DNA from 2 places in the Paenibacillus sp. XP01 genome. Region 2 is predicted to be linked to the other one. Evidence: predicted binding sites of a transcription regulator. Region 2 holds the regulator's gene; the other holds the start of a gene.
What was found. The regulator CtsR, encoded in region 2, represses protease genes until heat stress. The targets are predictions, from matches to a motif close to ATGGTCAATAAAGGTCAAACA.
Positions count from the first base shown of each region.

Region 1: a site for CtsR is predicted at 9,215-9,235, ahead of clpP (ATP-dependent Clp endopeptidase proteolytic subunit ClpP). Genes of this name have one in related genera too.

Region 1 covers NZ_CP139481.1:179,396-194,620, forward strand. Annotated here, with positions in the region: gene SNR34_RS00860 (ABC transporter permease) at 1-121, opposite strand, end outside; gene SNR34_RS00865 (ABC transporter ATP-binding protein) at 129-1,079, opposite strand; gene SNR34_RS00870 (ROK family glucokinase) at 1,444-2,394, shown strand; gene rapZ (RNase adapter RapZ) at 2,446-3,345, shown strand; gene SNR34_RS00880 (gluconeogenesis factor YvcK family protein) at 3,359-4,345, shown strand; gene whiA (DNA-binding protein WhiA) at 4,352-5,290, shown strand; gene SNR34_RS00890 (HPr family phosphocarrier protein) at 5,429-5,698, shown strand; gene SNR34_RS00895 (SIMPL domain-containing protein) at 5,846-6,601, shown strand; gene SNR34_RS00900 (PdaC/SigV domain-containing protein) at 6,983-8,080, shown strand; gene clpP (ATP-dependent Clp endopeptidase proteolytic subunit ClpP) at 8,527-9,123, opposite strand; tRNA gene SNR34_RS00910 (tRNA-Arg) at 9,302-9,376, opposite strand; gene SNR34_RS00915 (sugar-binding transcriptional regulator) at 9,814-10,839, shown strand; gene gap (type I glyceraldehyde-3-phosphate dehydrogenase) at 10,950-11,957, shown strand; gene SNR34_RS00925 (phosphoglycerate kinase) at 12,110-13,291, shown strand; gene tpiA (triose-phosphate isomerase) at 13,325-14,077, shown strand; gene gpmI (2,3-bisphosphoglycerate-independent phosphoglycerate mutase) at 14,079-15,225, shown strand, end outside.
Region 2 covers NZ_CP139481.1:6,148,738-6,163,962, forward strand. Annotated here, with positions in the region: gene gltX (glutamate--tRNA ligase) at 1-1,178, opposite strand, end outside; gene ispF (2-C-methyl-D-erythritol 2,4-cyclodiphosphate synthase) at 1,195-1,692, opposite strand; gene ispD (2-C-methyl-D-erythritol 4-phosphate cytidylyltransferase) at 1,689-2,381, opposite strand; gene SNR34_RS27905 (PIN/TRAM domain-containing protein) at 2,486-3,574, opposite strand; gene SNR34_RS27910 (nucleoside triphosphate pyrophosphohydrolase family protein) at 3,743-4,138, shown strand; gene pssA (CDP-diacylglycerol--serine O-phosphatidyltransferase) at 4,330-5,049, opposite strand; gene disA (DNA integrity scanning diadenylate cyclase DisA) at 5,147-6,223, opposite strand; gene radA (DNA repair protein RadA) at 6,236-7,603, opposite strand; gene clpC (ATP-dependent protease ATP-binding subunit ClpC) at 7,878-10,337, opposite strand; gene mcsB (protein-arginine kinase McsB) at 10,511-11,581, opposite strand; gene mcsA (protein-arginine kinase activator protein McsA) at 11,619-12,143, opposite strand; gene SNR34_RS27945 (CtsR family transcriptional regulator) at 12,166-12,627, opposite strand; gene SNR34_RS27950 (GNAT family N-acetyltransferase) at 13,061-14,239, opposite strand; rRNA gene rrf (5S ribosomal RNA) at 14,412-14,528, opposite strand; rRNA gene SNR34_RS27960 (23S ribosomal RNA) at 14,650-15,225, opposite strand, start outside.

The sequences.
Region 1 (15,225 bases), 930 kb from region 2:
CGAAGATTCGGGTGTACAGCACATAGAACGCAACCGGGATCATCAGGGACCAGAATACAAAATAAACGTTGCGCGACATGCGGAGCATTTCGACTTTGGATTGGGCAATCAGCATCGACATCGACATGTTAAACGTCCTCCTTCAGGGTTTCGACGAATTGGGCATAAGCTTCATCGAGCTGTCCGGCTTCGATGCGGATGTCCCGCACCGGAAGCTGACGCTCCACAATTTGGCGAATCAGTGCATCGGTATCGCCGGCGTACAGAACGCAGCGACCTTTCTTGTATTCGATTTGGTCCACGCCGGGCAGATCCTCCACGAGTTTGCGCATATTCGGCGAAGGCTCAGGTGAGCTGCTCGGGCTGCTTTCGGTCTTTAATGGATCCGAGATGGCGAAAGACAGCGTGCGCCGGGACATTCCCGCTTTGATGCTGTCAGGCGTTCCGTCCGCTGCAACCTTGCCATTATGGAACAAGATAATACGATCGGCAGCTTCGTCCGCCTCCTGAAGATAGTGGGTGGTGAAAATAACGGTCTTTCCCCTTCCCGCCAGTTCGCGTACATGGTTCCAGAAATGTCTGCGGGCTTCCGCATCCAGGCCGACGGTCGGTTCGTCGAAGAAGAGCACTTCCGGATCTCCAGCCATCGCCAAAGCAAAACCCAGGCTGCGCTTTTGGCCGCCGGACAGCTTCTCTGCGCGCTTGTTCATGTCTTTCGGCTGCAGGCCGGTAAGCTGCATGATCTGTTCCGCATCGAGCGGGGAGGGATAGTAGCCGCGCACCAGGTTGATCATTTCGCGGACGGTAATACCGTCCATGACGCTGACGTCCTGGAGCATGACGCCGATTTTTTGGCGGACGGCCTGGTCTTCGGGCGCTTTGCCGAGCACCGTGATGCGGCCCGAGGTAGGGGTGGAGAGGCCAAGCATCATTCGGATCGTCGTCGTTTTGCCTGCTCCGTTAGGCCCCAGGATGGCCACAACCGTTCCTTGTTCCACGTGGAGAGATATATCGCCCACGGCATGTTTGCTTCCAAATCGTTTACTCACATGATCAAGCTGGATCACTGCCGGTTTCATTATGGATTCACGTCCTTTTGTTCAGTTCTAATGGCTGATTTCATCATACGAAATGAGAGGAGGTGACATTAGTAAGGGTTGTCATGACATTCGGATGACAACTGTCATGTTTTGGGCATGGAACGAATGATTGGGCAATATCATGAGTTGAGGCTGCCGGCAGCATGGTGCCGGAAGGGCGAGCTTGCGTTTGAATAAAAGAAGGAGGGTGAAAAGGGGTGTTTCGGCAGAGCTGTGATGCGGCTCACAAGAGGGCTCGGAACGCGTTCTATCACAGTTTCTATCGTCTTGACCCCGGGGTATCCTTCAATTATAGTTGGTAGGTAGGATAAACTATTTTAGATAGATAAAGGTGGCTTGCAGCATGTCTGAGAAAATCTACGTTGGGGTCGATCTCGGCGGAACAGCAATCAAGGTCGGTATATGCGATGATCAAGGTCAGCTTTTGCATACGTACGAAGGGCCGACAGAAGTGAGTCAGGGCGTGGACCGCGTTGTCGACAACATTGAGAAATATGTCCGTCATATCGTTGCCGAGTCCCCATACAGCTGGGATCAGCTTCAGGGTGTAGGAGCCGGCGTGGCCGGTTTCACCAATGTACGCGAGGGCATTATCGTTCTGGCCCCTAACATCGGATTTCGGAATGTGGCCATTCGTTCCATTTTGGAGGAACGTTTGGGCAAGCCGGTCAAAATAGATAACGATGCAAACGTGGCTGCACTTGGCGAGGCATGGGCCGGGGCCGGTAAAGGCGTGGACAATTGCGTCTGCTATACGCTCGGCACGGGCGTAGGCGGTGGTTTGATCCTGAACGGCAAAATCTATCAAGGCTTCTCCGGCATGGCAGGGGAGCTGGGGCACATCAGCGTGGTGCCTGATCTGGAAGCGATCCAGTGCGGATGCGGCAAGATGGGGTGCGTGGAAACCGTTTCCTCCGCGACGGGAATCATTCGCATGGCGAAAGATGCGGTGGAGCGCGGCGATCATACGTCGCTGGCACTGGTTGACAAGATTGCGGCAAAAGAAGTGTTCGACGCTGCCAAGGCAGGCGATGAAGTCGCTCTGCGCATCGTGAACCGTGCAGCATTTTACCTGGGCAAGTCCATGGCAGCCGTTGCGGCGGTCATCAACCCGGAACTGTTCATTATCGGTGGCGGCGTATCCAAAGCTGGGGATTTCCTGTTTGACGAAGTGCGTTCGGTATTTTCCCAATTGACGCCGGAACCGCTGCAGGAAGGCGTACGCATTCTGGAAGCTACGCTGGGCAATGATGCGGGTATCGTAGGTGCGGCAGGTCTTCATCTTCGTTCGTAGTGTACGTGCAACAAGACGGTAGGGCGGCAATATGATAAGGAGGGGAACATTATGCTTGAGAGTGAAGTTTCATCGGGCAAAAGCGCCACGCTCATTATCATTACGGGCATGTCCGGAGCGGGTAAAACCATTGCGGTGCAAAGTTTGGAGGATCTCGGCTTTTTCTGCGTCGACAACCTGCCGCCCGTGCTGATTCCGAAATTCGCGGAGCTGATCGAGCAATCGAACGGCAAAATCGGCAAAGTGGCGCTGGTGATCGATCTGAGGGGACGGGAGTTCTTTACGGCGCTGTCCGAGTCCTTAAGTTACATCAAGGATCATTTTACGATCCACTGCGAAATTCTGTTCCTGGATGCGACCGATTCCGTGCTTGTACAGCGCTATAAAGAGAGCCGGCGCAGACACCCGCTTGCGCCTGAAGGCATGCCGCTGGACGGCATACGGCTTGAACGAAAAATGCTGGAGGAACTCAAAACTTCGGCGACACAGGTACTGAATACAAGCACGTTGAAACCGGCTCAGTTGAAAGAGCGGATCATTTCCCGTTTTTCCCATCTGGAAAGCAATATGCTGTCAGTAAACATCACGTCATTCGGATTCAAATACGGCATTCCAATTGACGCAGACCTTGTATTCGATGTTCGTTTCCTGCCAAATCCGCATTACATTGATCATTTGCGTCCAAACACGGGTCAGAACAGCGAAGTGTATGAATACGTCATGAAATGGCCCGAAACGCAGTCGTTCCTGACCAAATTGCTCGATATGCTGCACTTTTTGATTCCGCAGTACAAAAAGGAAGGCAAGAGCCAAGTCATAATCGGAATCGGCTGCACGGGCGGGAAACACCGTTCTGTCGCGATCTCGGAATATTTGGGCAAAATGCTGGGTACCAGCGAAACCGAGGCTGTGACGGTGAGTCACCGCGACGCTGATCGGGATCGTCATTGAAGAGGGTGAAGGGATGAAAGAGGCCGGACCACGAAGAGAACGTCCGAGAATTGTCGTCATGGGCGGCGGAACGGGATTGTCTGTGATGCTGCGCGGCTTGAAGGAAAAACCGATGGACATCACGGCCATCGTCACGGTTGCCGATGACGGCGGAAGCTCCGGCATCCTGCGCAATGAGCTGCAAATGCCGCCTCCGGGCGACATTCGCAATGTGCTCACTGCGCTGGCCGATGTGGAGCCATTGCTTTCGGATATGCTCAGCTATCGTTTCAATACAGGCTCGGGGCTTGCAGGCCACAGCCTGGGCAACCTGATTTTGGCTGCCATGACGGATATTTCGGGCGACTTCGTAACCGCAGTGCGGGAACTTAGCCGCGTGTTTGCCGTTCGCGGGCAGGTTCTTCCTGCTGCCGGGCAGGCCGTTGTGCTGCATGCCGAGATGGAAGATGGTACGATCATTACGGGCGAATCGAAAATCCCCGAGGCCGGGGGACGGATCAAACGTGTTTTCCTTGAACCGGATCACGTGGAGCCGTTGCCAGAGGCCGTCGAGGCCATCCGTCAAGCCGACGCCATTCTGATCGGACCAGGGAGTTTGTATACGAGCATTTTGCCTAATCTGCTTGTCCCGAAACTGGCCGAAGCGGTCGTTGAGGCCAATGCGGTAAAATTGTTTATATGCAATGTGATGACGCAGCCTGGGGAAACCGACGATTATACGGTGAGCGATCACCTTAAAGCCGTATATGATCATGTCGGGCACCAGCTTTTTGACTATGTCATCGTAAATAATGGTGATATTCCACTGCAAGTTCAGAATAGATATGCAGAAAAGGGATCAAAACCGGTCGTTCTGGATATGAATGTCCTGAAAAGCGCAGGCTATCAGGTAGTTGCGGATACGCTGGTTCTGTTCCGGACTTATCTGCGCCACGATGCTGAGAAACTCAGCCATCATATTTTCCAGCTGGTTCAAAATTGGATGTTACGGAAGAGGTGAAGTCTCATGTCGTTTGCAGCACAGACCAAAAAAGAATTAACGCTGATCGAAAGCGAGCCGTGCTGCGAAAAGGCGGAACTTTCAGCCCTTATCCGTATGCTTGGTGCGGTGCAGCTATCGAATAGAAAAGTCATATTGGATATTTCGACGGAGAATGCCGCCATTGCGCGCCGTGCATACTCTTTGCTCAAAAAGCACTTTCCGGTGCATACGGAACTGCTCGTTCGCAAAAAAATGAGGCTGAAAAAGAACAATGTGTATATTGTTCGGATTCCGTCCATGGTTCAGGAGATTTTGAAGGAACTGTACATCGTGTCGGAAGGTTTCCTGTTCACGCCAGGCATTAATCGGGAATTGCTGAAAAAAAATTGCTGTAAACGCGCATACCTTCGCGGGGCATTCTTGGCCGGGGGATCGGTCAACAATCCGGAAGGCTCCTCCTATCACTTGGAGATTGCATCCATGTACGAAGAGCACTGCCAGGCCTTGGTGGATTTGGCGAATGAGTTTCATCTGAACGCCCGGTGTATAGAAAGGAAAAAAGGATTCATCCTATACATCAAGGAAGGCGAGAAAATCATTGAACTGCTCAGCATCATCGGGGCGCATCAGGCGTTGTTCAAGTTCGAGGACGTACGCATCATGCGCGATATGCGCAACTCCGTAAACCGGATCGTCAATTGCGAAACGGCCAACCTGAACAAAACGATCGGCGCCGCGGTAAGGCAAATCGATAACATCAAGCTGCTGCAGAAGTACATCGGCCTTGAAGCGCTGCCCGAGAAACTTCGGGAGGTGGCTGAAGTTAGGCTTGCGCATCCCGACATCAACCTGAAGGAAGTGGGCGAGCTGCTCAAAGGAACGGTAAGCAAATCCGGAGTGAATCACCGGCTGCGCAAGATCGATGAACTGGCTGAGAAAGTACGAAGTGAACGCCATGGTTAACGCGTGGAGGGAAGCTGCGGAATCTTTTGGGATTGTCCAATGTTTTTTTTGTAGTTTCCTTCACGGGTTAATGGTATAATTGCTATAAATATAATTGTGTATTTAATGTCCAGATTTCCTATAGGGGGGTAAGTTTATATGACAAAGCACCCGGTAGTAGTCCGTTTGAAAACGGGTCTCCATGCCAGACCTGCTGCATTGTTCGTTCAAGAAGCGAATAAGTATTCTTCTGAAGTGTTTGTTGAGAAAGAAGACAAGAAAGTTAACGCGAAAAGCATTATGGGGATCATGAGCCTTGCGATCAGCACTGGTACGGAAATCCAAATTAGTGCCGAAGGCGCGGACGCCGAACAGGCTGTAAACGCTTTAGTTAGCCTGGTAAGCAAGGAAGAGCTTGAGAACCAATAAGATAGCCTGAACGTAGGAAGAAGCCCCGAAAGGGGCTTTTTTTTGCGTTTAAGGGGATTGTCCTGCAACATTTTGGCAGTCGCTTCGTCTGTAGAAGTATCAAACCGATTCTGAAATGAAATAGTATACTTCGAGGAGGCTATTGTGATGGGTAAAACGTGGTTGAAACCGCTGGCTGCGGTAATGGTGGCAGGGACGTTGATGGTAGGAGGAACGGCTTGGGTAGCGCCTGGAAGTTATGCTTACGCAGCCGAGGTACAAGGAATACAGCAAAACACCATTAACGTTGTGGGTAAAGGCGAAATTCAGGTGAAGCCTGACGTGGCGTATTTGTCGATCGGCGTGAGCAGCACGGCAGAGACGGCTGCATCGGCGCAGAAAGCGACGGCTGCCAAAATCAACAAAGTGATCAACCTGTTGAAAAACACGTGGAAAATCAGTGCGGACGACATTAAAACCGATCAATTCTATGTACAACCAAACTACACGTATTCGGAGAAAGACGGGCAAAAAGTTAAAGGATATACGGCATACCACACGCTCTCCGTAACGTATCGCGAACTGGACAAGGTGGGTGAGCTGCTGGATGACGCTTCCCAAGCAGGCGCGAACAGCATCGACAACATCCGTTTCACGGTAGAGAGCCCGGAGAAATACGAAGCTCAAGTCATTGAAAAAGCTGTGGCCAATGCCGACGTAAAAGCTGCGGCGATCGCAAAAGCAGTCAAACGCCAACTGGGCTCGGTATTGTCCGTAACGCAAGGCGATGCGGTAGCTCCAGTATTGTATGCGACGGAAAGCTCCTTTTCCAAATCAAGCGCGGATGCTGAAGCAGGCACGGCTGTTGAAACAGGTCTGGTAAAAGTGAATACGACACTGAGCATTACGTATGAAATGAAATAGGAATTTCACACTAGGTAGGCCATTTTATGGACCATCGCTTCGGAAGCAGAATTCCGGAAGTTATGGTCCATTTATGTTGTTCGGAGGTGGTCGGACCGTTATCCTTCGAAAAATAACAGTGAGGGTTATCCTAGAAGGGATAGTTGTGAGAAGCTGCTGGACGTTGTGGAAAGTAATCCGGTCCATTGGTATCGTTTTTGTGCGTTTGTTCGTGACAAAATATTCATGAACGGCGTCCGGATCGAACAATATTGTAACTGGGGATGTAAACCTTTCCTGAATAGGGTTAATTATAATGAAGAGGTGAGCGTATGAGATATACGGTTCATCATTACATACGCAATATAACTCGATGGGATCATGGGAGAGGAGTTTTTATATATGACATCTTTGAAAAAATGGACAAGTGCGTTGTTGGCGGCAGGTGTAATGTTGGGAGGCGGCTCGGTATGGCTGGACCATTCCGTTCAGGCGGCATCGGTGACCTCGAAGGTAACAGCTCCTGCTGAAGTAACGTTGAAATCCGGCGGAAAAACACTCTCGCAAAAAGGGCTTCTGCAAAACGGTTCGACGTGGGTATCCCTTACAGCCGTGAAGGATGTAGCGGGCGGCACGCTTAAATATGATGCAAAGAAGAAAGAGTATGCCCTCTCGGCAGCTAATAATACAATGAGAATCGTTAAATCGGATGGCGAGAACATCGTTTATGTCAATGACTACTATACGCCGGTGGAAGCGAAGCTGATTCAAGGTCGTTTGTACATTCCGTTCTCTGCCATGAGAGATTATCTGGGCGTACAGGGTGATTGGGATGTCAAAACCAAAACACTGACCCTGAGCAAAGTGAAGCAAAACAACATCGTTGTTAAATCGGCAACAACGAAAGTAACGTTGAAAAACGCCACGGTGGATATTAAGTACCCTCAGGTGAGCGGGCTGGCCAATGCGAACGCCGAAAAGGCGATCAATAAAGTGCTGAAGGACGAATCCGACGCGTTTGTGGCAAGCTTCAAAAATCAGGTTAAAGAAATCGGGGCGCCTGAAGCCAACCGCCCATACGGCTTCCAAAGCTCGTATGTGGTTACTTATAATGAAAACGGCGTGCTTGGGCTGATTACCGAACGTTATGAAGATTATGCGGGCGCACATGGCATGACGACTCGCACCGGTCATACGTTTGCGTTAGACACGGGCAAGGCATTGAGCCTCGATGACGTGCTGCAAAACAATGCTTCCATGCGTCAGACGATCGGCAAAAAGGTAGGGGAACAACTGAAAGCGCTGGGTGGTTACCTCGATGGCTACAAAGGATTGAACAAGGATCAGGATTTCTATGTAACGCCTACGGGCATCGTGGTCTTCTTCCAACTGTATGAGTACACGGCGTATGCGCAAGGATTCCCGGAATTCCCGTTTACGTACAAAGAAATCCTGCCGAAGGGCAGCGAGCCATTCAGCAATGTAAGTGCGGATAAATAAGTAGGCAGATCGTATGATGCGATTCGGTCATGTGTGAGTGAGTTGAATCGAATGTGAGATAAGGAGAAGGGCATTGGTTGCCGAACAGAAATGTTTGGTGGCCAGTGCTCTTTTTTTGAGGAACTTCATACACCTTATCGGTCCCAAAAACAGCTGGTTAAAATTCTAATGAACATCAGGATCGCTATTGGGGTGAAATTGTACTTTAAAGGTGATTTACTGGGTGAATAACGTGCCTCAGGTTCATTAAAGTTCTGTAAGGGCGAAATATCGGCGAATAACGTGTGTGAGGTTCGTAAGATATCACCTTTGTACAAAAACGCATCAACTATGCGAAAAGGGCGTCTCCGTCACGTTTTTCACGTGCGGGACGCCCTTTAGTTGGATCGTCTGTCAGCAAAATGCGACAAGTCGATCTTTAACGACTATAGATGTGGCACTGCGGCTTATACGCCTTGTGCACCTACGTTTTCGATAACTTTATCTACGATACCGTATTCTGCAGCTTCAGCAGCAGTCATGAAGTAGTCGCGGTCGGTGTCTTTCTCGATGCGCTCCAGCGGTTGGCCTGTGCGCTCGGCAATGATGCGGTTCAAGGTATCGCGCATTTTCAGGATGCGGCGTGCGCGAATCTCGATGTCGGAGGCTTGGCCTTGTGCTCCGCCCAGCGGTTGGTGGATCATGATTTCGCTGTTCGGCAGCGCGAAACGTTTGCCTTTGGCGCCAGCGTTGAGCAGGAACGCGCCCATGGATGCCGCCATACCCACACAGATGGTCGATACATCTGGTTTAATAAACTGCATCGTGTCATAGATCGCCATACCGGCTGTAATGGATCCGCCAGGGCTGTTGATGTATAAGTGAATGTCTTTCTCCGGATCTTCCGCAGTCAGGAACAGCATCTGTGCAATGATAGAGTTTGCGACAACGTCATTGACGTCGCTACCAAGGAAGATAATGCGATCCTTCAGCAATCTGGAATAAATGTCATAAGCGCGTTCGCCGCGATTGCTTTGTTCAACGACCATAGGAATGTAACTCACGTGAAAAACCTCCTCGGAAATGTGATGTTAAATTTGGTGGTTATATTTAAACTGTTACCGTATTAACCACATCATAAACAATTTCAATCAAAAAGTCAAAGAAAGTCAAACTAACTTTGAAAAAAAAGAAACCTCTCCGGTTTCACTGGTTAAACAACTTATGAAAGCAAAGTAAAAATGGCGCGCCCGCCAAGAATCGAACTTGGATCTCAGGCTTCGGAGGCCTACGTCATATCCATTGGACCACGGGCGCACAATCAATCAAATATGTGACAGCAATAATGATTATAGCTCATGACCCAATCAATTGCAAGCAGATGATTCGAAAGAAATCGTTTGGAATGTGCCGAAAATGATCATGCTGAAAATATGCGGATAAAGAACTGCTTTCGGTACATGCTATAAGAGGTTTGTTGATGTGCGGTCTCCTGGTTTGCAGGGGCGATATATAGATGGGAAAGCAGCCGATCTTCTATATATAGTATGCCGAATGCGGACTACAAGTTGCCGTGGCAGGATTGTGAAAAATTGAGCGTGAAAATGCCCTGAAACGGGATGAAATGGGCCTTTGAAACACTTGCATGTCGCGTCAGTTTTAGGTAGAATATACGTGGGACTTAAAAAGTTAACCCGGGACATTTTAGGGCCATGATATGAGCTTGGAACGAGAAGCTTGCGGGAGTGGAAAGCATGCGAAAGATTTTAGAAGTGCAAAAGCAGCTTCTGCCTGATCTCATGGATGTCTTGAAGAAGAGGTATACGATTCTCCACCAGATCATGTTATCGGATGTGATCGGACGAAGAACGTTAGCCAATTCCATGCAGATGACCGAGCGGGTTCTGAGAGCTGAGACCGATCTGTTGAAGGCTCAGGGACTAATTGAAATCGACAGCGCGGGGATGAAGATCAGCGAGGCGGGGCTTGAGTTGCTGCAGCAATTGGAGCCGGTAGCCAAAGAGCTGTTCGGATTGTCCGAACTGGAAGAACGCATCATGCAAGCCTACGGTCTGCAAAAGGTAGTCGTCGTTCCCGGCGATTCGGATGCCTCACCGCTGGCCAAGCGGGAATTGGGCAAGGCCGGAGCGAAAGCGCTGAGCAGTGTTATGAACGATAATGATGTTGTAGCTGTCACGGGCGGCTCAACGACGGCCGAAGTTGCGGAGCAATTGACGCTGCCGACCTCACTCAAAGGCGTCTGGTTCGTGCCTGCGCGGGGCGGGCTGGGAGAAAGCCTTGAAATTCAGGCCAATACGATTGCATCCACGATGGCAAAGCGGGCGGGAGCACAATACAAACTCCTGCATGTACCGGATTTGCTAAGTGATCACGCTTATGAATCGCTGATTCAGGACCCGAGCGTGCAAGAGATTCTGCAGCTGATCCGCAAATCGCGGATAGTCATTCACGGAATCGGCGATGCCGTGGAGATGGCGCGGAGGCGCAAGCTTGCACCGGAGATCTTAGAAGAGCTCAAGGAGCAAGGGGCAGTATCCGAATCTTACGGTTATTACTTCAACGATCAGGGTGAAGTGGTACATACCATGCTCACTCTGGGCATGCGGCTGCAGGATATCGAAAGGACGGACGTGGTCATCGGCATTGCGGGCGGCGCCAGCAAGGCAGCTGCCATTCATTCGGTGCTCCGGTTCGGCCAGGAAGATATTCTGATCATCGACGAGGCCGCGGCGAAAGTCATCGTCGCCGAGTTGGACTGATTGCTTTTCCTATTCGTATCGTAATTCAGTTGTCTTGACGGACCTCACCGTCTGTCTTGAATATATAAAGCTTCATACAAAACTAATCAAAACTTGGGAGGAACTTACTCATGATTAAAGTAGGTATTAACGGTTTTGGACGTATCGGTCGTTTGGCATTCCGCCGCATTCAAAATGTAGAAGGCATCGAAGTTGTAGCAATCAACGACTTGACTGACGCTAAAATGCTCGCGCATTTGCTTAAATATGATACAACTCAAGGTCGTTTCGACGGCGAAGTTGAAGTACACGACGGTTTCTTCAAAGTGAACGGCAAAGAAGTTAAAGTTATCGCTAACCGTAACCCAGAAGAACTGCCTTGGGGCGACCTGGGCGTAGACATCGTTCTGGAATGTACTGGTTTCTTCACAACAAAAGAAGCTGCTGAGAAACACCTTAAAGGCGGCGCTAAAAAAGTGGTTATCTCCGCACCAGCTACTGGCGACATGAAAACCATCGTTTACAACGTAAACCATGACATCCTCGACGGTACTGAAACTGTAATCTCCGGCGCATCTTGCACAACAAACTGCCTGGCTCCTATGGCAAAAACACTGCAAGACAAATTCGGAATCGTTCAAGGTTTGATGACTACAATCCACGCTTACACTGGCGACCAAAACACGCTGGATGCTCCGCACCCTAAAGGTGACTTCCGTCGTGCTCGCGCAGCGGCTGAAAACATCATTCCTAACACAACTGGTGCTGCTAAAGCAATCGGTCTGGTTATCCCTGAACTGCAAGGCAAATTGGATGGTGCAGCTCAACGCGTACCAACACCAACAGGTTCCCTGACTGAGCTGGTAACGGTTCTGGAGAAAAAAGTAACGGCTGAAGAAGTTAACGCAGCAATGAAAGAAGCTTCCGATCCGCAAACTTTCGGATACACAGAAGACGAAATCGTATCTTCCGACATCGTGGGCATCACTTTCGGTTCCCTGTTCGATGCAACTCAAACTAAAGTTCTGACTGTGGGCGACCAACAACTGGTTAAAACTGTAGCTTGGTACGACAACGAAATGTCCTACACAGCTCAATTGGTTCGCACATTGGAGCACTTTGCAAAAATGATCAAGTAATATCTGCATCATCATAGAGCGGAAACAGAGCTATTGTTGTTTCCGCTCTTTATCTATCAACCTTTTGCAAATTTCTCAAAAACACCGGCATGAACAGGGCTATTCTGGCCCCATGATCATGCACAAAATACATGGGTGCGGAGGAACGACCAATGAACAAAAAAAGTGTACGCGATATCGAATTGAACGGTAAAAAGGTATTTGTACGTGTAGATTTCAATGTGCCGCTCGAAGATGGTAAAATTACAGATGACAAACGTATTCGCGAAACCCTGCCTACGATCAACTACTTGATCGAAAAAGGCGCAAAGGTTATTTTGGCGAGCCACCTGGGACGTCCAAAAGGCGAAGTTGTCGAGTCCATGCGTCTGACTCCGGCTGCCGAGCGCTTGTCCGAACTGCTGGGCAAACCGGTAGTCAAAGCTGACGATTCGATCGGTGAAGCTGTAAAAGCGCAAGTTGCCGAACTGAAAAACGGTGACGTTCTGCTGCTTGAAAACGTGCGTTTCCACGCTGGCGAAGAGAAAAACGATCCGGAATTGGCAAAAGCGTTTGCCGAGCTGGCTGACGTATTCGTCAACGATGCATTTGGCGCGGCGCACAGAGCACACGCTTCCACAGAAGGCATCGCTCACCTGCTGCCAGCCGTATCCGGCTTGCTGATGGAGAAAGAACTGGAGGTTTTGGGTAAAGCATTGTCCAACCCTGACCGTCCTTTCACGGCGATTATCGGCGGTTCCAAAGTAAAAGACAAAATCGATGTCATCGACAACCTGCTTAACATCGCAGACAACGTAATCATCGGTGGCGGCCTGTCCTACACATTCATGAAGGCACAAGGCTTCGAAGTGGGTCAATCCCTGCTCGACGAGTCCAAACTGGACGTTGCTCTGGGCTTCATCGAAAAAGCAAAAAAACTGGGCAAAAACTTCTACCTGCCGGTGGATATCGTGATCTCCGATGACTTCAGCGCAAATGCTAACACTAAGATCGTTGAAGTAGGCGACATCCCTGCGGATTGGGAAGGAATCGACATCGGTCCTAAAACGCGCGAGATTTACGCTGACGTAATCAAAAACTCCAAACTCGTTGTTTGGAACGGACCAATGGGCGTATTTGAAATCGAGCCATTCTCCCACGGTACTCGTGCGGTAGCGGAAGCATGCGCAACAACAGACGCTTACACTGTAATCGGTGGCGGAGACTCTGCTGCAGCGGCTGAGAAATTCAAGCTGGCTGACAAAATGGACCACATCTCCACAGGTGGCGGTGCCTCCCTCGAATTCATGGAAGGCAAACAGCTTCCAGGCGTAGTTGCATTGAACGACAAGTAAGCTTTAAGCTATAGCATGAAGGAGTTGAAACAGATGAGAACACCAATTATCGCAGGTAACTGGAAAATGTTCAAAACGGTTTCCGAGTCTACTGACTTCATTCAGGAAGTCAAAGGCAAAGCAGAGGTTGATGGCGTTGAAACGGTCATTTGTGCGCCTTTTACCAATCTGCCAGCCCTCGTCGAAGCCGTTAAAGGAACAAACATTAAAATCGGTGCCCAAAACCTTCACTTCGAAGACAACGGCGCATTCACAGGCGAAATCAGCGGCGTTATGCTGAAAGACCTCGGCGTGGACTATGTGATCATCGGCCACTCGGAGCGTCGTCAATATTTCGCGGAAACCGATGAGACGGTCAACAAAAAGATGCATGCCGCATTCCGTCACGGATTGACTCCAATCTTCTGCCTTGGTGAGACGCTTGAAGAGCGCGAAGCGGATCAAACGAAAGACGTTTGCAAAGTGCAAACCGAAGCTGCTTTTGCAGGTCTTTCCGCTGAGCAAGCAGCTCAAGTGGTTATCGCTTATGAGCCAATCTGGGCGATCGGTACAGGCAAATCCTCCACTTCCCAAGATGCGAATGAAGTTATTGCTTACATCCGCAGCCTCGTGAAGGATCTGTACAACGAGAAGGTTGCTGATGCAGTCCGCATTCAATACGGCGGCAGCGTTAAACCTGAGAACGTAACAGAATACCTCGGACAAAGCGACATCGATGGTGCGCTCGTTGGCGGTGCCAGCCTGCAGCCAGCTTCGTTTATCGCGCTTGTTGAGGGGGCGAAGTAAGATGACAGCACCAAAACCGGTAGCATTGATCATCATGGACGGTTTCGGACTTCGTAACACGGTGGAAGGTAATGCCGTGGCACAAGCCAACAAACCGAACTACGACAAATACATGAGCAAATACCCTCACACCACGCTTACCGCTTGCGGCGAAGCTGTTGGTTTGCCTGAAGGGCAAATGGGTAACTCCGAGGTAGGCCATTTGAATATCGGTGCAGGCCGCATCGTATATCAAGACTTGACCCGGATTTCGAAGTCCATTCGCGAAGGCGAGTTTTTCGAAAACGAAACGCTTGTCAAAGCGGTGCGCGAAGCAAAGCAAAACGGCAAAAAACTGCACCTGTATGGCCTGTTGTCCGATGGCGGCGTACATAGCCACATCGATCACCTGTTTGCTATGCTGGACCTGGCCAAAAAAGAAGGAATGAATGACGTGTACATTCATGCTTTCATGGATGGTCGCGACGTTATGCCGGATAGCGGTAAAGACTTCATGAAAAAACTGATCGCCAAAATCGAAGAGGTTGGTATCGGACAAATCGCAACGGTCCAAGGCCGTTATTATGCGATGGACCGCGACAAACGCTGGGAGCGCGTGGAGAAATCCTATCGTGCCATCGTTTATGGCGAAGGTCCGCAGTATACTGACCCGCTCAAAGCGGTCGAAGAATCGTACGAAAAATCCGTGTTCGACGAATTCGTTGAACCAACGGTCATCGTCAAAGCGGACGGTCAACCGGTAGGTCTCGTGGAAAGCGGCGACTCCGTCGTATTCCTCAACTTCCGTCCTGACCGCGCGATCCAGTTGTCGCAGGTATTCACCAACAAGGATTTCCGCGGTTTCGATCGTGGACCGAAATTCCCTGAAGGCCTGCACTTTGTGTGCTTGACATTGTTCAGCGAGACAGTGGATGGTTTTGTGGCTTACGAGCCGAAAAACTTGGACAACACGCTGGGCGAAGTTCTCGTACAGCAAGGAAAAAAACAGCTGCGCATTGCAGAAACCGAAAAATATCCTCACGTAACGTTCTTCTTCAGCGGCGGCCGCGATGTGGAGCTTCCAGGCGAAACTCGCGTGCTGATCAACTCGCCGAAGGTCGCAACATACGACCTGAAGCCGGAGATGAGCGCTTATGAAGTGGCTGACG
Region 2 (15,225 bases):
TCCAGGCTCGAGCGGAAAAACACCTCAGACAAGGCCACGATGTCGGAAGCAGCCGTCATTTGCTCTTGGTACAAACGTACAAGCGCGTGCGCCCATTCCCGCTGCTCGGACGACAATTCGGCCGGAAGGCGGCCCGCTTTTTGCAAATGCGGAATGGCCATTTCGGCAATTCGTTCCGGATCGGCATTTTTGATGTAATGGTTGTTCAGGTAGGCCAGCTTGTTCGTATCGAAAACTGCCGGGCTCTTCGACAGGCGCTTCGTATCAAAAATGGAAATCAGCTGCTCTTGCGAGAAAATTTCTTCTTCCCCTTCCGGAGACCAGCCAAGCAAGGAAATGAAATTGAACAACGCTTCGGGCAAATAACCGAGCTCTTCATACTGCGAGATGAACTGAATGACGGATTCGTCGCGTTTGCTCAGCTTTTTGTGGTTCTCGCCTACGATCAGCGTCATGTGGCCGAATATCGGCGGCTCCCAGCCGAGCGCTTCGTAAATCATCAGCTGACGCGGCGTGTTCGAAATATGATCCTCTCCCCGCAGCACGTGGGTGATTTTCATCAGATGATCGTCAATGGCAACGGCATAGTTGTACGTGGGAATGCCGTCTTTTTTTACGATGACGAAGTCTCCGCTCTCTTTGCTGTTAAACGAAATAGTGCCCTTCACCATGTCATCGAACGTGTATACCCGCTCTTCAGGTACGCGGAAACGGATGCTAGCCACGCGGCCCTCGGCCTCGAACGCCTCAATTTGCTCCGGAGTCAGGTTCCGGTGCTTGCCTGAATAACGCGGCGTTTCGCCACGCGCGGTCTGCTCCTCACGCTCCTGCTCCAGTTCTTCTTCCGTGCAGTAGCAGCGGTATGCCAGCCCTTTATCCAATAATTCCTGCGTATATTTCCGGTAGATGTCAAGGCGCTCGGTTTGGCGGTACGGTCCGTATTCGCCGCCCACATCAATGCTCTCGTCCCAATCCATGCCCAGCCATTTCAAATATTTCAGCTGGCTTTCTTCCCCGCCCGCAATGTTGCGTTTCACGTCCGTATCCTCGATACGGATGATGAATTTTCCGTTATTGTGTTTGGCATACAAGTAGTTAAACAGCGCGGTCCGGGCATTCCCGATATGCAGGTGCCCCGTCGGACTCGGCGCATAGCGCACACGAACTTCCGTGCTCATACTATCCCCTCCGTCTCTAATTCGTTGATGATACCACGGGTCCCCGAACCAGGCAAACCACGGATTGGGCAGCTATGCCTTCTCCTCGGCCCGGGAATCCAAGCTGCTCGGTCGTCGTCGCTTTGACGTTGACTTGCTCCACGTCCGCTTCAAGCGCCTTGGCAATGATCTCCGCCATTTGAGGGATATACGGAGCCATTTTCGGCTTCTGGGCAATGATGGTCGAATCAATGTTACCCAAACGGTATCCACGCTCTTTGGCGAGCTTCCATACATGCTCAAGCAGCTTCAGACTATCGGCATCCTTGAATTCGGGATCCGTATCCGGGAAATGCTTGCCGATGTCTCCCAGAGCAAGCGCCCCGAGAATGGCATCGCTGATGGCATGCAGCAGCACGTCGGCATCGGAATGCCCCAGCAAACCTTTGTCATGCGGGATCGTGACTCCGCCAATAATGCACGGGCGCCCCTCTACCAGTTGGTGTACGTCAAACCCTTGTCCTACGCGTATCATTGTTTCTTCTCTCCCCCCAGCACAAATGCGGCATAATGCAAATCTTCCGGTGTAGTCAATTTGATATTGGTATAACTGCCTTCCACAACTTTGACGGACATGCCGTGGCGCTCCGCCAGCATGGCATCGTCCGTTCCCAGAAATCCGTCCCGTTCCGCCGACTCGTGCGCATGGAGCAGGGAAGAAAGACGAAAAGCCTGCGGGGTCTGAATGCTCCACAGACTGCTGCGTTCGGGCGTTGCAATGACGATGCCCTCAGCATTGACTTGTTTGATCGTATCCTTCACCGGTACAGCCAGCACGGCAGCTCCAATGTCTATCGCGGCCTGCATGCAAGCCCGAATCTGTTCCCCGCTCACAAAAGGACGAACCCCGTCGTGAACGAGGACCCACTCGGTGCCCAGAGCTTTTAAGCCTTCATGCACCGAATGTTGCCGCTCCTTCCCTCCGGGGATGACGCGTACGCGCGATTCCAGACGATATTCCTTTACCCATTTCAGGCAGCGTTCAACGTCCGCCGCTCCAGTCACCAGCACGATTTCGCCAATGTCGTCCAAAGCGGCAAACACTTCAAGCGTATGTATGAAAACGGGCTTGTCCTGCAGCAGCAGAAACTGCTTGCTCTCATCGGTACCCATTCGGGTTCCCCGTCCTGCTGCCACAACGACAACGCCCCATTCTTTCCTCATGCCGCGATCCCTGCCTTGTCTGTCAGTTTATCGCTGATCGATATTCCCGCGCCTCGGGACGCGTTCGGGCTATCGCCAAACGACACACTACCCATCATACCGCTTTATTGGGCTTTTTCCAACAGTTTCGGTTTCGCAAAAATCATTCGTCCCGCAGAAGTCTGCAGTACGCTGGTGACGAGCACCTCCATCATCAGGCCGATGTAATCGCGCCCGCCTTCAACTACGATCATGGTGCCGTCATCCAGATAAGCGACGCCCTGACCGTTTTCCTTGCCGTCCTTGATGATCTGTACCATGATCTCTTCGCCAGGCAGCACCACCGGCTTCACTGCATTGGCAAGGTCGTTGATGTTCAGCACCGAAACCCCTTGAAGCTCGCACACTTTGTTGAGGTTGAAATCGTTGGTTACCACTTTGCCCTGCAGTACTTTGGCCAGCTTGACCAGCTTGCTGTCGACCTCGGAAATCTCTTCGAAATCTCCTTCGTAGATCAAAACTTTAACGTCGAGCTCTTTCTGGATTTTGTTCAGAATGTCCAGACCACGCCGGCCGCGGTTACGCTTGAGCAGATCCGAGGAATCGGCAATATGCTGCAGCTCCTCCAGCACGAATTCCGGAATGACGATGGTTCCCTCAATAAATCCGGTTTTGCAGATATCCGCGATGCGGCCATCGATGATGACACTCGTATCCAAAATTTTGTGCTCCTCGAGCCGTCTCTCTTCTTCTGCACCATCGCCGTGTCCCCAGCGTCCGGACATCCAGAAGGCTGCCAGATCCTCTTTCTTTGCCATGGCCAGCATGTATCCCGAATACGCACTGATCATCGTCAAAGCCAGCTGAAGCACTTCCCCGGATGTTCCCAACCATGCCAGGCACGGGGAGAGCAGCAGCGCAACGACAAGTCCTGTGAGGATGCCGGCTGCACCAGCAGCCAGTTCGTTCATCGGAATTTTGGCCAGTGCATCAATGCCATGATTCAATTTCGCGGCAAGCATTGTTCCTCCAATGCTGCATAATGCGATGAACAGCACCGCACCGAGAATGGTCGCTATGCCTGCGCCCAACAATCCTGCCGATTGAATCCATTCCGCCATCCAAGGGACCGATTTTCCAGCCAGTTGATATGCCGTGTAACCAAACCATGCACCGCACAATCCCGTAAAAGTTAAAATGCCTCTTTTCCACATAAGTCCCCTGCACCTCCTTCAAATGTTTTCTCATATCCAGTATGATCCAATTCGTGGATTGCTAATCCGTTAAACAAGAACTTTTTGGAAGTGAAGCAATCCTTGGTTGAAGGAGGTAAATTATTGGCATATAATGAATTCAATTCATAACCGAGGTGAGTGGGCAAAATGAGTACGCCAAGTTTACAGGCATTTCAGGATCAGGTTTCCGAGCTGTTGCTTCGTCATCGCAGTCTGATTGATGTACTGTCCAAAACGGGACAAGCCGGTGCTTCCGTGAACCGTGCCGTGTCCAAGGCCATTACCGAGTGTGGCTGCATTGAACTGCACGCCACCAAGCAGAAGTATGCTCCCGAGCGCAATATTGCGCAAAATACGCCCTTGCTCGAGACCCATGTGGAAGGTGAATTGTGCGAAAACTGCAAGGAGGTTATCAGCTCCGAACTGGGCCGCAACCTGTTTTATATGTCGGCACTCTGCAATCTGCTGAACATTAGCATGGAAGACGTCGTCGAAAGCGAGTCCCAGAAATGCTCGACGCTTGGCATGTTTAATTTGTCTTAAGTAAAATACAGATCACACGGCTTGCAAATCGTTAAGTTAATATCACTTGCATAAATCATTTCCTGGCACCTAGGTGGCATGGAAAATAAATTCAAAAAAGCACGCCTCTTTCCTTTCGGAAAATGCGTGCTTTTCTCATGTTTCTTGGATCGGCTATGCAATAATAATGAACGGCACAACGTCAATTGGAATCACCGGGAGGATTTTTCGTCCTTGCGCTTTTTGGCCCGGTTTCGGGACGCGGTGGTTCGCATGCTATGTTTCATTCCGTAGAGTGCGTATAACACCAAGGGGATAAAAATCAGTTTGGATAACTGCTCCGGGAACATCACCGCCATCCCCACGGCCAGCAATACAACCCAGGGTGCGATCCATATCGCCTTTCGCGGAAAGCCCACTTTTTTGAAATTGGGATACTTGAGGGAGCTGACCATAAGATAAGACAACAAGAGCGTGGCAATCATCATGCTGACCGGACTGATGTCTTTATTGAACAACGTCAGCGTTGCAAGCACGCCTCCGGCTGCCGGAATCGGAAGACCCGTAAAATACCCCGGGATTCCGGGACGTACGTTAAAGCGAGCCAGACGGATCGCGCCGCAGATGGGGAAGCTTGCCGTGGCGATCCATGCCAGCATGGGCAGGGTGTCCTGAAACGATACCATGAACATGATCAGCGCTGGCGCTGCTCCAAACGAAACCATGTCCGAAAGGGAATCCAATTCTTTCCCGAAGTCGCTTTGAGCATCTAGAGCCCGGGCCACCCTGCCATCCAAACCATCCAGCAGCATGGCGATGATGACCATAATGGCAGCCAAGCTGTAACTTTCGTTGATTGCCAGCAGAATCGCCATCATTCCAAGAAACAGATTGCCCAGGGTAAAGAGATTCGGAATGAATCTTGTTATCATCGTTGTTCACCTCATCGTCTTGGAACCATTCTCGCAGAACCCTATTCACGTTCAAATATTCCATTCTTACCTGTTTACGGCACCGTGGAGTTAAGGGTTACATCTGTCTGTCAATGAACATCTGCTCCTGCAGACGTTTCAGGCCTTCCTTGATCGTTCGGGCACGGACTTCACCGATGCCGTCCACCTCATCCAATTCTTCGATCGTTGCCATGATCACGTGCGGAAGCTGTTCGAACCGTTCCACCAAATTGTGAATGATCACGTTGGGAAGACGAGGTATCTTATTCAATACCCTGAATCCGCGAGGCGCAACCGATTCTTCGGATGTCGCAGCGGAGGAAGGATAACCTAACAAACGCACGATATGATGCGCGTCCAGCAATTCGTCGTCAGACAACCGTTTCAATCCCAAAATGATATCGCGGATTTTTTCATCGCTATCGTCGCGCGCATAATCCTTATAGAGCAACCAGGCTTCTTCCTCCGTTGTGCCGACCAGTTCCTCCATTTGCATCGAAATCAGCCGTCCTTCGTTGCCAAGCTCGTGGATGTAACGTTTGATTTCCATTTTGATGCGCATGACCATCTCGGTCCGTTGGATGACATTGACCACCTCCGGAATCGTCACCAGCTCTTCGAATTCCGATGCGCTAAGATTCGTCAGAGCTTGCGTGAGAACCGCCTTGTATTTCTCCAGCGTCTGGATGGCCTGATTCGCTTTCGTCAAAATGACTCCGATCTCCTTGAGCGAGTATCGCAGCGTTCCTTGATAAAGAGTAATGATATTTCTCCGTTGGGAGATGGAAACGACGAGTTTTCCCGTTTGCTTTGCCACACGTTCCGCTGTTCGGTGACGAATGCCCGTCTCTGAGGACGAGATCGATGAATCCGGGATCAGCTGAGTATTGGCATATAAAATGCGCTTCAAATCTTCGCTAAGAATGATGGCGCCGTCCATTTTGGCAAGCTCATACAAATAGTTCGGGGAGAAGTCGCAATTAATGGAGAATCCTCCATCCACCACTTCCATAACCTCGGGACTGTAGCCGACGACCAGCAATGCTCCCGTTTTGGCGCGCAGCACGTTCTCCAACCCTTCCCGGAACGGTGTGCCTGGCGCGATCAGCCTTAATAAATCATTCATTTTATCCAGTTGGCTCGAATCCTTCATCTCTTATGCCCCCTAATCTAAAGCAACCGCTAGTGCATCTGCCACAGTATTCACACCGATCAACTGTATTCCGCGGGGATGCTTCCATCCCTTCAAACTTTTTTCGGGTAAAATGACCCGTTTAAATCCAAGCTTTTCCGCTTCCTTTACGCGCTGTTCTGCACGCGATACCGCTCTGACCTCCCCCGTCAGGCCGATTTCGCCAAAAATGACGTCATCCGGCTTGGTCGGCACATCCCGCAAGCTGGATGCTATACTGACCGCGACGGCCAGGTCAACAGCCGGCTCATCCAGACGGACTCCGCCCGCCACGTTCAGATAGGCGTCTTGCGTTTGCAAAAACATGCCCATCCTTTTCTCCAGCACGGCAATGATCAGGTTTAAACGATGATGATCGATGCCTGTCGCCATCCGGCGCGGGGATGGAAAGTGGGTTGCCGATATCAGCGCCTGCAGTTCCACAAGCATCGGCCGCGTGCCTTCCATGCTGGCGACGACGGTAGATCCTGCCACGCCGAGCGGACGCTCCGACAAAAACAATTCGGAAGGGTTGCCCACTTCGCGCAGCCCATCCTCGCCCATTTCGAAAATGCCGATCTCGTTCGTTGAGCCGAAACGGTTTTTGACCGCTCGCAACAAGCGATACGTGTGGTGACGCTCTCCCTCGAAATAAAGAACGCAATCCACCATATGCTCCAGCAAGCGGGGACCCGCAATGGCTCCTTCCTTCGTAACATGCCCCACAAGTACGGTTGCAATGCCCTTGCCTTTCGCAATTCGCATGAATCGCGAGGTACACTCCCTGACTTGGGCAACGCTGCCGGGGGCGCTGGTCACCTCGGGCAAGTACACGGTCTGGATCGAATCGATGACAAGAAAATGCGGTTGGATCTGCTCCACCGCCTCTTCAACACGTTCCATATTCGTCTCGCATAAAACGTACAATTCGGGCGATAACGCATTGAGGCGATCTGCCCGCAATTTGGTTTGTTTCACCGACTCCTCCCCCGAAACGTATAACACCCTCAAACCTGAATGGGTTAACGCATGGGATGTCTGAAGCATCAGCGTGGATTTCCCGATTCCGGGGTCTCCCCCTACCAATACAAGGGAGCCTGGAACGATGCCGCCGCCCAGCACGCGGTTCAACTCACCGATGCCCGTATGCACGCGAGGTTCCTGGCCACTATCTATGTTTATGATGGGAAGGGGTTTATCTTTACTGTCAAACAGAGGTGAATTTCTTCCCTGCGTTTTGACAATTGTTTCCGTTTCCTCCACCATGGAGTTCCAGGATTGGCAGCCTGGGCATTTGCCGTACCACTTCGGGGCTTCGTAGCCGCATTCTGTACACTGAAACTTGGTTTTTGTTTTAGCCACTTCAGCCTCCTGAAAAGTTTTATTTTATTTCAACGTTTTGCATTTTTCGACGAATTTTGACCCGAACATCCTGACAGGCAGGCATACTAAAAGTTTACCATTGTTTGAGATTTTTCGTAAAGGATTATCGCAAACTTTACACATGTTGTTGCATAGCAAAAAGAGGCCCGCCAAAAATCGGCAGGCCTCTTTGTACTTAACGTCCGATCGGCCGAAGCCGAAAGGATTAACTTTATGGTCGGATCTAGGACGGAACCCGTCCATGAAGATCCGCTTATTTGGTTTCGATTTCCTCGTTGGCAGGAGCAATTTCCTTTTTCGTAACCGACAGCTCGCCGTCTTTTTCATCAATCAACAACGAATCGCCTTTCTTTACGCTGCCTGTGAGCAATTCTTCGGACAGACGATCCTCGATGTGCTTCTGAATGGCCCGGCGCAATGGACGTGCACCGTAAGCGGGATCAAAGCCTGCTTTAGCCAGGAACGCTTTGGCCGAATCCGTCAATTCGAAGTCCACATCGTAATCACGCAGACGTTTGCGCAGTTCTTCGCTCATAAGAGAAACGATCTCGGCGATATGTTTCTCTTCGAGAGAATGGAATACGATGATTTCGTCGATCCGGTTCAAGAACTCCGGACGGAAGCTTTTCTTCAGCTCATCCATCACTTTGCCCTTCATGTTGCTGTAATCGGCGCCCGCATCCATAACCGCGGTGAAGCCGAGCGTGGAATTGCGTTTGATCGCTTCAGCTCCGACATTGGATGTCAGAATGATGAGGGTATTGCGGAAGTCGACAACCCGGCCCTTGGAATCGGTCAGGCGTCCATCCTCCAGCACCTGCAGCAAGATGTTGAACACTTCAGGGTGTGCCTTCTCAACTTCGTCCAGCAATACGACGGAATATGGTTTGCGGCGCACTTTCTCGGTCAGCTGACCGCCTTCTTCATAACCAACGTATCCTGGGGGCGCTCCGACCAGACGAGCCGTGGAGTGTTTCTCGCCATATTCGGACATGTCGATGCGGATTACCGCATTTTCGTCACCGAACATCGCTTCTGCCAAGGCACGAGCCAGCTCGGTTTTACCGACCCCGGTTGGACCGAGGAAGATGAAGGAGCCCATTGGACGCTTCGGATCTTTCAGACCGGCACGTGCGCGGCGTACGGCACGGCTCACGGATTTAACGGCTTCATCCTGACCGATGACGCGTTCATGCAAAATTTGCTCCAGATTCAGCAAACGCTGAGTTTCTTCTTCTTTCAGCTTGTTCACCGGAATGCCGGTCCAGTTCGCTACGACTTGAGCGATGTCTTCCGGTGTTACTTCGGAATCGGTGCGCCCCTGTTTTTCTTTCCATTGGTTTTTGGTCAGATCCAGTTCTTCGCGAATTTTTTGTTCAGTATCGCGCAGCGCTGCCGCCTTTTCGAATTCCTGGCTTTGGACGGCTGCGTCTTTCTCCTTGCGGATATCTTCAAGACGGCCTTCCAGCTGTTTCAGATTCGGCGGAATGGTATACGAGTTCAGCCTTACTTTGGAACCCGCTTCGTCAATCAGGTCAATCGCTTTGTCCGGCAGGAAACGATCCGTAATATACCGATCGGACAGTTTCACGGCCTGTACAATGGCCTCATCCGTAATTTTCACGCGGTGATGCGCTTCGTAACGATCACGCAAGCCGTGCAAAATTTGAATGGCTTCTTCCGGAGAAGGCTGATCCACCGTAATCGGTTGGAAACGGCGCTCCAACGCAGCGTCTTTCTCGATGTATTTGCGGTACTCATCCAGCGTTGTTGCCCCGATGCATTGCAGCTCACCGCGTGCCAGCGCCGGTTTCAGGATGTTGGAAGCATCGATGGCGCCTTCGGCTCCACCTGCACCAATCAGGGTGTGCAGCTCGTCAATGAACAGCACGATGTTGCCTGCCTGACGAATTTCGTCCATGATTTTTTTCAAACGATCTTCGAATTCGCCCCGGTATTTCGTACCTGCAACGACCGAACCCATATCCAGAGTCATTACGCGTTTGTCTCGCAGCGTTTCCGGAATTTCGTTATTGATGATTTTTTGGGCAAGGCCTTCGGCAATCGCCGTTTTACCTACGCCCGGCTCCCCGATCAATACCGGGTTGTTTTTGGTGCGGCGGCTCAACACCTGAATTACGCGTTCGATTTCCTTGCTGCGGCCAATAACCGGATCAAGGTTGTTTTCTTTCGCGTATGCCGTCAAATCGCGGGCCAAGCTGTCCAGCGTTGGCGTGCTAACGTTCGCAGGTGCTCCATTATGGCTGGATACCGCTTCGCTGCTGCCAAGCAATTGCAATACTTGCTGACGAGCCTTGTTGAGGCTGATACCCAAATTGTTGAGCACACGTGCCGCAACGCCTTCACCCTCGCGGATCAGACCAAGCAAAATATGTTCTGTGCCCACATAAGTGTGGCCCAGCTTGCGTGCCTCATCCATGGACAATTCGATCACTTTTTTCGCACGAGGCGTATATGCAATGTTCGTAGGCTGCTCCTGGCCGCGGCCAATCAGCGTCTCTACTTCATCTTGAATTTTTTCCAATCCGAGTCCCAGGCCGATCAGCGCTTTGGCCGCAATGCCTTCGCCTTCTCGAATGAGGCCGAGCAAAATATGCTCTGTACCGATGTTATTGTGACCGAGACGGACAGCTTCTTCCTGCGCGAGTGCGAGCACCTTCTGGGCCCGTTCCGTAAATCTTCCAAACATCATATCTCCTGCACCTCCATGGTTTTGGATATAAGCGGGACCATTCTAATCAAAGGCTCCGCTGTAGTAATCTTTGTTGTGATGCTTTTTTGCGGCCATATGCCGCGAATAATATCATTATATAAAAGCCGCTTTAACGCGGACGTGAAACCCAAATCGATTCTCTGGTGAAGCTGTTAGGAATTTTTGGTTGTACTGATCGTATCACGAATCAGCTGCGCACGGTAGATGTCCCGTTCATCCGCTCGCATGTCTTCCCCGAACGTTTTCTGCAAAAAGCCGGGTTGCGTCATGACGTTAAGCTCATTCATGACGGGGATGGACAATCCATCAAGGAGACCAAGGTCCACACCCAACCTGACGTCGGAAAGGCGCTGTGCCGCTTCTTTGGAATCCATGACAGCCGCATAGGACAAAATACCGTAAGAACGCATCACCCTATCCGTGATTCGCAGCCTGGAGTCCGTCATCAAACGTTTTCTCGCTGTACGTTCATGCTCGATAATTTGGAGCACCACGCCGTGCAGATTGTCGATGACTTCCTGCTCCGTCTGTCCAAGCGTAATCTGGTTGGAAATCTGGAACAGGTTTCCCATCGCCTCACTGCCTTCCCCATAGATGCCTCGTACGGTAAGCCCCACTTGGGAAACGGCCGTCAAAATACGGCCAATCTGCTGTGTCATGACCAGTGCAGGCAGATGCATCATGACCGATGCTCTGACCCCTGTGCCTACATTCGTCGGACAGCTGGTCAGATAACCTCTTCGATCATCGAAGGCATAATCCACATGGGCTTCAAAAGCATCATCGATCGAAGATGCCCTCTCCCACGCTTCCTTCACCTGAAATCCCGGATAAAGACATTGGATGCGCAGATGGTCCTCTTCGTTAATCATGATGCTGATGGATTCATCCTCGCTCAGAATGACGGCGCCATTTCTGGACTCGCTCGCCAAGCTGGGACTGATCAGATGTTTCTCGACGAGCACCCTTTTATCAAGGTCAGGGACATCTGCCAATTCCAACGTGTGGAAGTTGGCAAAAGCCCGAATATCATCATGTTGAAGCACTTCGCTCAGTTTGTTCAGCACTTCTTCGGATTGCTGGTTGGTGGCCAGCATCGGAAACGGATAGTGCTGCAGGTTGCGGGCGATTCGAACGCGGCTGCTGATGACGATTTCGGAATCGGCTGCATCGCTTCGCATCCAGTCGCTTAGTGCCTGTTCCGTGAAGCGCAGACTAGGCATTTGCATATCCCTCCTACTCATGACTCTTGACCAAACTTTACTCCTGAGCCAGCCGTTTTTCAAGCTCCCGGATCTGATCGCGGATCCCCGCGGCGGCTTCGAATTCCTCTCCGGCAATGCTTTCCTGAAGGTCCTTCTTCAGATCGGCGATTTGCCGTTTCAGCTTGATGCGTCCCCCCGCTCTCGCAGGGACCTTACCCACATGAGAGGTGCTGCCATGCACCCGCTTGAATAACGGATCCAGCCGACTGTCGAAATATTTATAACATGAGCTGCAGCCGAATCGGCCGATTTTGCTAAACTGTGAATAGGTCATTCCGCACTCTTCGCATCTCAGCGATTGTGGAGAGGATGCGCCTGCGGAGCCGTTTTTGCCGGCAGGATCGAAATCAAGCAACCCCGACAACAGGTTGTGAATCGAGAATCCGCCTGCTGTTCCGGGGATAATCTCCCCTTTTTCGCGAGCACATGACTCGCAAATATGAAATTCCGTCTTTTCTCCATTTACGATTTTCGTGAAATGAAGTGTCGCCGGACGTTTGTTGCATTCTTGGCACAGCATAATGATGTACCCCCCAAACGTTTTATTTACCGAGCAACGAGATGATCATTGCTTTCAACATTCTGGCACGAATTTGATCCCGGTAAGGAAGTTTGACCATTATAATTTCCCTCGACATCGCGGCACGCATTAAAGCTGCCTCCCGCTTGCTCAGGAAACGCGCTTCCTCAAGTTGATAAATCAGCCCCTCAGCCGCCGTCTGCCCGATCTCCTCGCCTATGCTATGGTGCAAATGGTGATGTAGGTCCGAATGTGCGGGCAATTCGATCCGCTGTATCCGGACATAACCGCCGCCACCACGTTTGCTTTCGACCAGGTAACCTTTTTCGAGCGTAAAACGCGTGCTGATGACATAGTTGATCTGCGAAGGCACGCATGAGAATTGATCAGCAAGGTCGTTGCGCTGAATCTCAATCATCCCCTCGGGACTTTCATGCAAAATACTCTTCAGATATTGTTCGATAACATCAGAGATATTACGCATCGACTCATCCTCCACTGTTTGAAACGTTAAGTCAATTAGGACCCACACGCCCCCACAGAGTACAACCTCTCCCCCATTTTAACCATTCAAGGAAACAACGAATCTGCATTCCAAGCCGGCAACCGGTGGGTGAGGACGCTTGAAGTTCTGATGGAAATTCGCCTTATCACCACAAGATCAAGGCTGATTTCGACTTTCAGTTGACTTTGACTTTCTTTGACTTTGTTTACATTATAACATATTCTGTGGTTTTGCCAAGAGGGGTCTTCCTTCATTTTTTACGATTTTACACGAAATATTCCGCATATACAAAAAAACCTCTCTCCATCGTGGAAAGAAGTCCTTTTGTCTTCCATTTTCTCCGTATCTCTCGTTAAGCGTACCATGCCCCAATCGGGAATTCCTCGCTCCCCACCGTTTCCGGCAGGACATCTCAAAAAAAGTCCAGCAGATACGTCTCCCTATTCGGAATGGCCCGTTCCAGTGCGGCCACACTCTCCGTATTGCCTTCAATACGACCCATAGCCAACAGCTCCGAAGGTCTTTTATAGCCCAAAAGCATCGTTGTTAGCGTCTGAATGCTGACCTTGACGTCTTGGCCGTTCGCGTTCGTTTCTGCAGAAGACTTCCAGATGGAGGCCGTGCCGTTTAACGCAATATTCAATTCCCATACGCCCTCATTCCACGGAGCATGTTCGTCCTGGACTTGAAGCATAAGACGAATCGGGGAATCCAGGTCTGCAAAAGGGTACTGCGATACAAACTGCTCCACGCTCACGATTCGCGCCATAAAGTATGGAACGATCTCCTGCTGGATTCGCGGATTATCCAGTCGAAAAGCAAGATCATCGCTCGCAGGCGCCTGAAGCGTCACCTCTTCGATCATGGAATCGTGGTTGGCAATGAATGTCCAGAGCCCCTGTTTCGCTTCTTCGTTCAGGCAGACCATCTCATCGATGGTAAACTTGCGATCCTTCACCTCGTATAAAACGTAGCCCTGCGGTTGTTTGGCTGCATCGTAATACACGGCCTTCTGGCTGGTACCTTCCGTCAATACGGAGTACTCCCACCAATTTCGATCCCGAACGAGCGTTCCGTTAAACCGGCTTGCGTAAGCCTGGTATATCGTATCGAGCAGTTCGAGCTCAGGCTCACCCCGACGAATCGTACCAGGGGTCTCCTTCTTTGCAGGCAGATGCGTTACCGGGACTCGATACTTCTTGTATTCGATGTACGCTTCCCATCCGTATTTGCGGTAAAAGCCAAATGAAAATGGATGTAAAAACGAAATGCTTTGCTTGTTGCGATTCATTTCTTTTAGCGCATGGCGCAATAAGCTGGCGACCCATCCTTTGCGTCGATATTCGGGCCAGGTGGCAACTCCCGCAATCCCGCCCATGGCAAACGCCTTTTCATGAATATAGGTCTCAAAAGGAACAATGTGGAGTTTTGCTCCCAGTTGTCCTCCTTCATATACACCCCATGTATCCTGAGCATTAAACTGACTGCGCCGCTTCTCCTTCTTTTCTTCGGTCAAAACGTACTGAAAGGCATACTGGGAGAGCGCAATGCTGTCTTCGTAGTCATCTGTCGTTAATTTGCGAATGTCCATATCCTTCTGCACCTCGTTCTCTGAATTTTCGGATTGAGCCACTATAAGCCATTGATCCAAAAGAATGTCTTATCTTATGAGTCTGTCAGAGGTACGGAACAAAGTCAATTCATGTATACTTATTATTATAAAATAAAAAAACCACTGCCGATGTCATCGGCAGTGGTTCTTCGCTTGGCGGCTTCCTACTCTCCCAGGACCCTGCGGTCCAAGTACCATCGGCGCTAGAGGGCTTAACGGTCGTGTTCGGGATGGGAACGTGTGGAACCCCTCCGCCATCGCCACCAAACGATTTTGCTTTGGATTGAAAAACGATCCGCACATCAAGTGATGTACCCGTTTTTCACTCAGAGATTGCTCTCTGAAAACTGGATTCGAAACGAAATTTGCGATCTTAGAACCTGCATTTCTTGGATAAGCCCTCGACCGATTAGTACTGGTCAGCTCCATGCATTGCTGCACTTCCACCCCCAGCCTATCTACCTCGTCGTCTTCAAGGGGTCTTACATACTGGGAAATCTCATCTTGAGGGGGGCTTCACGCTTAGATGCTTTCAGCGCTTATCCCGTCCGTACATAGCTACCCAGCGGTGCTCCTGGCGGAACAACTGGTACACCAGCGGTACGTCCATCCCGGTCCTCTCGTACTAAGGACAGCTCCTCTCAAATTTCCTACGCCCACGACAGATAGGGACCGAACTGTCTCACGACGTTCTGAACCCAGCTCGCGTACCGCTTTAATGGGCGAACAGCCCAACCCTTGGGACCTACTTCAGCCCCAGGATGCGATGAGCCGACATCGAGGTGCCAAACCTCCCCGTCGATGTGGACTCTTGGGGGAGATAAGCCTGTTATCCCCAGGGTAGCTTTTATCCGTTGAGCGATGGCCCTTCCATGCGGTACCACCGGATCACTAAGCCCGACTTTCGTCCCTGCTCGACTTGTAGGTCTCGCAGTCAAGCTCCCTTATGCCTTTGCACTCTTCGA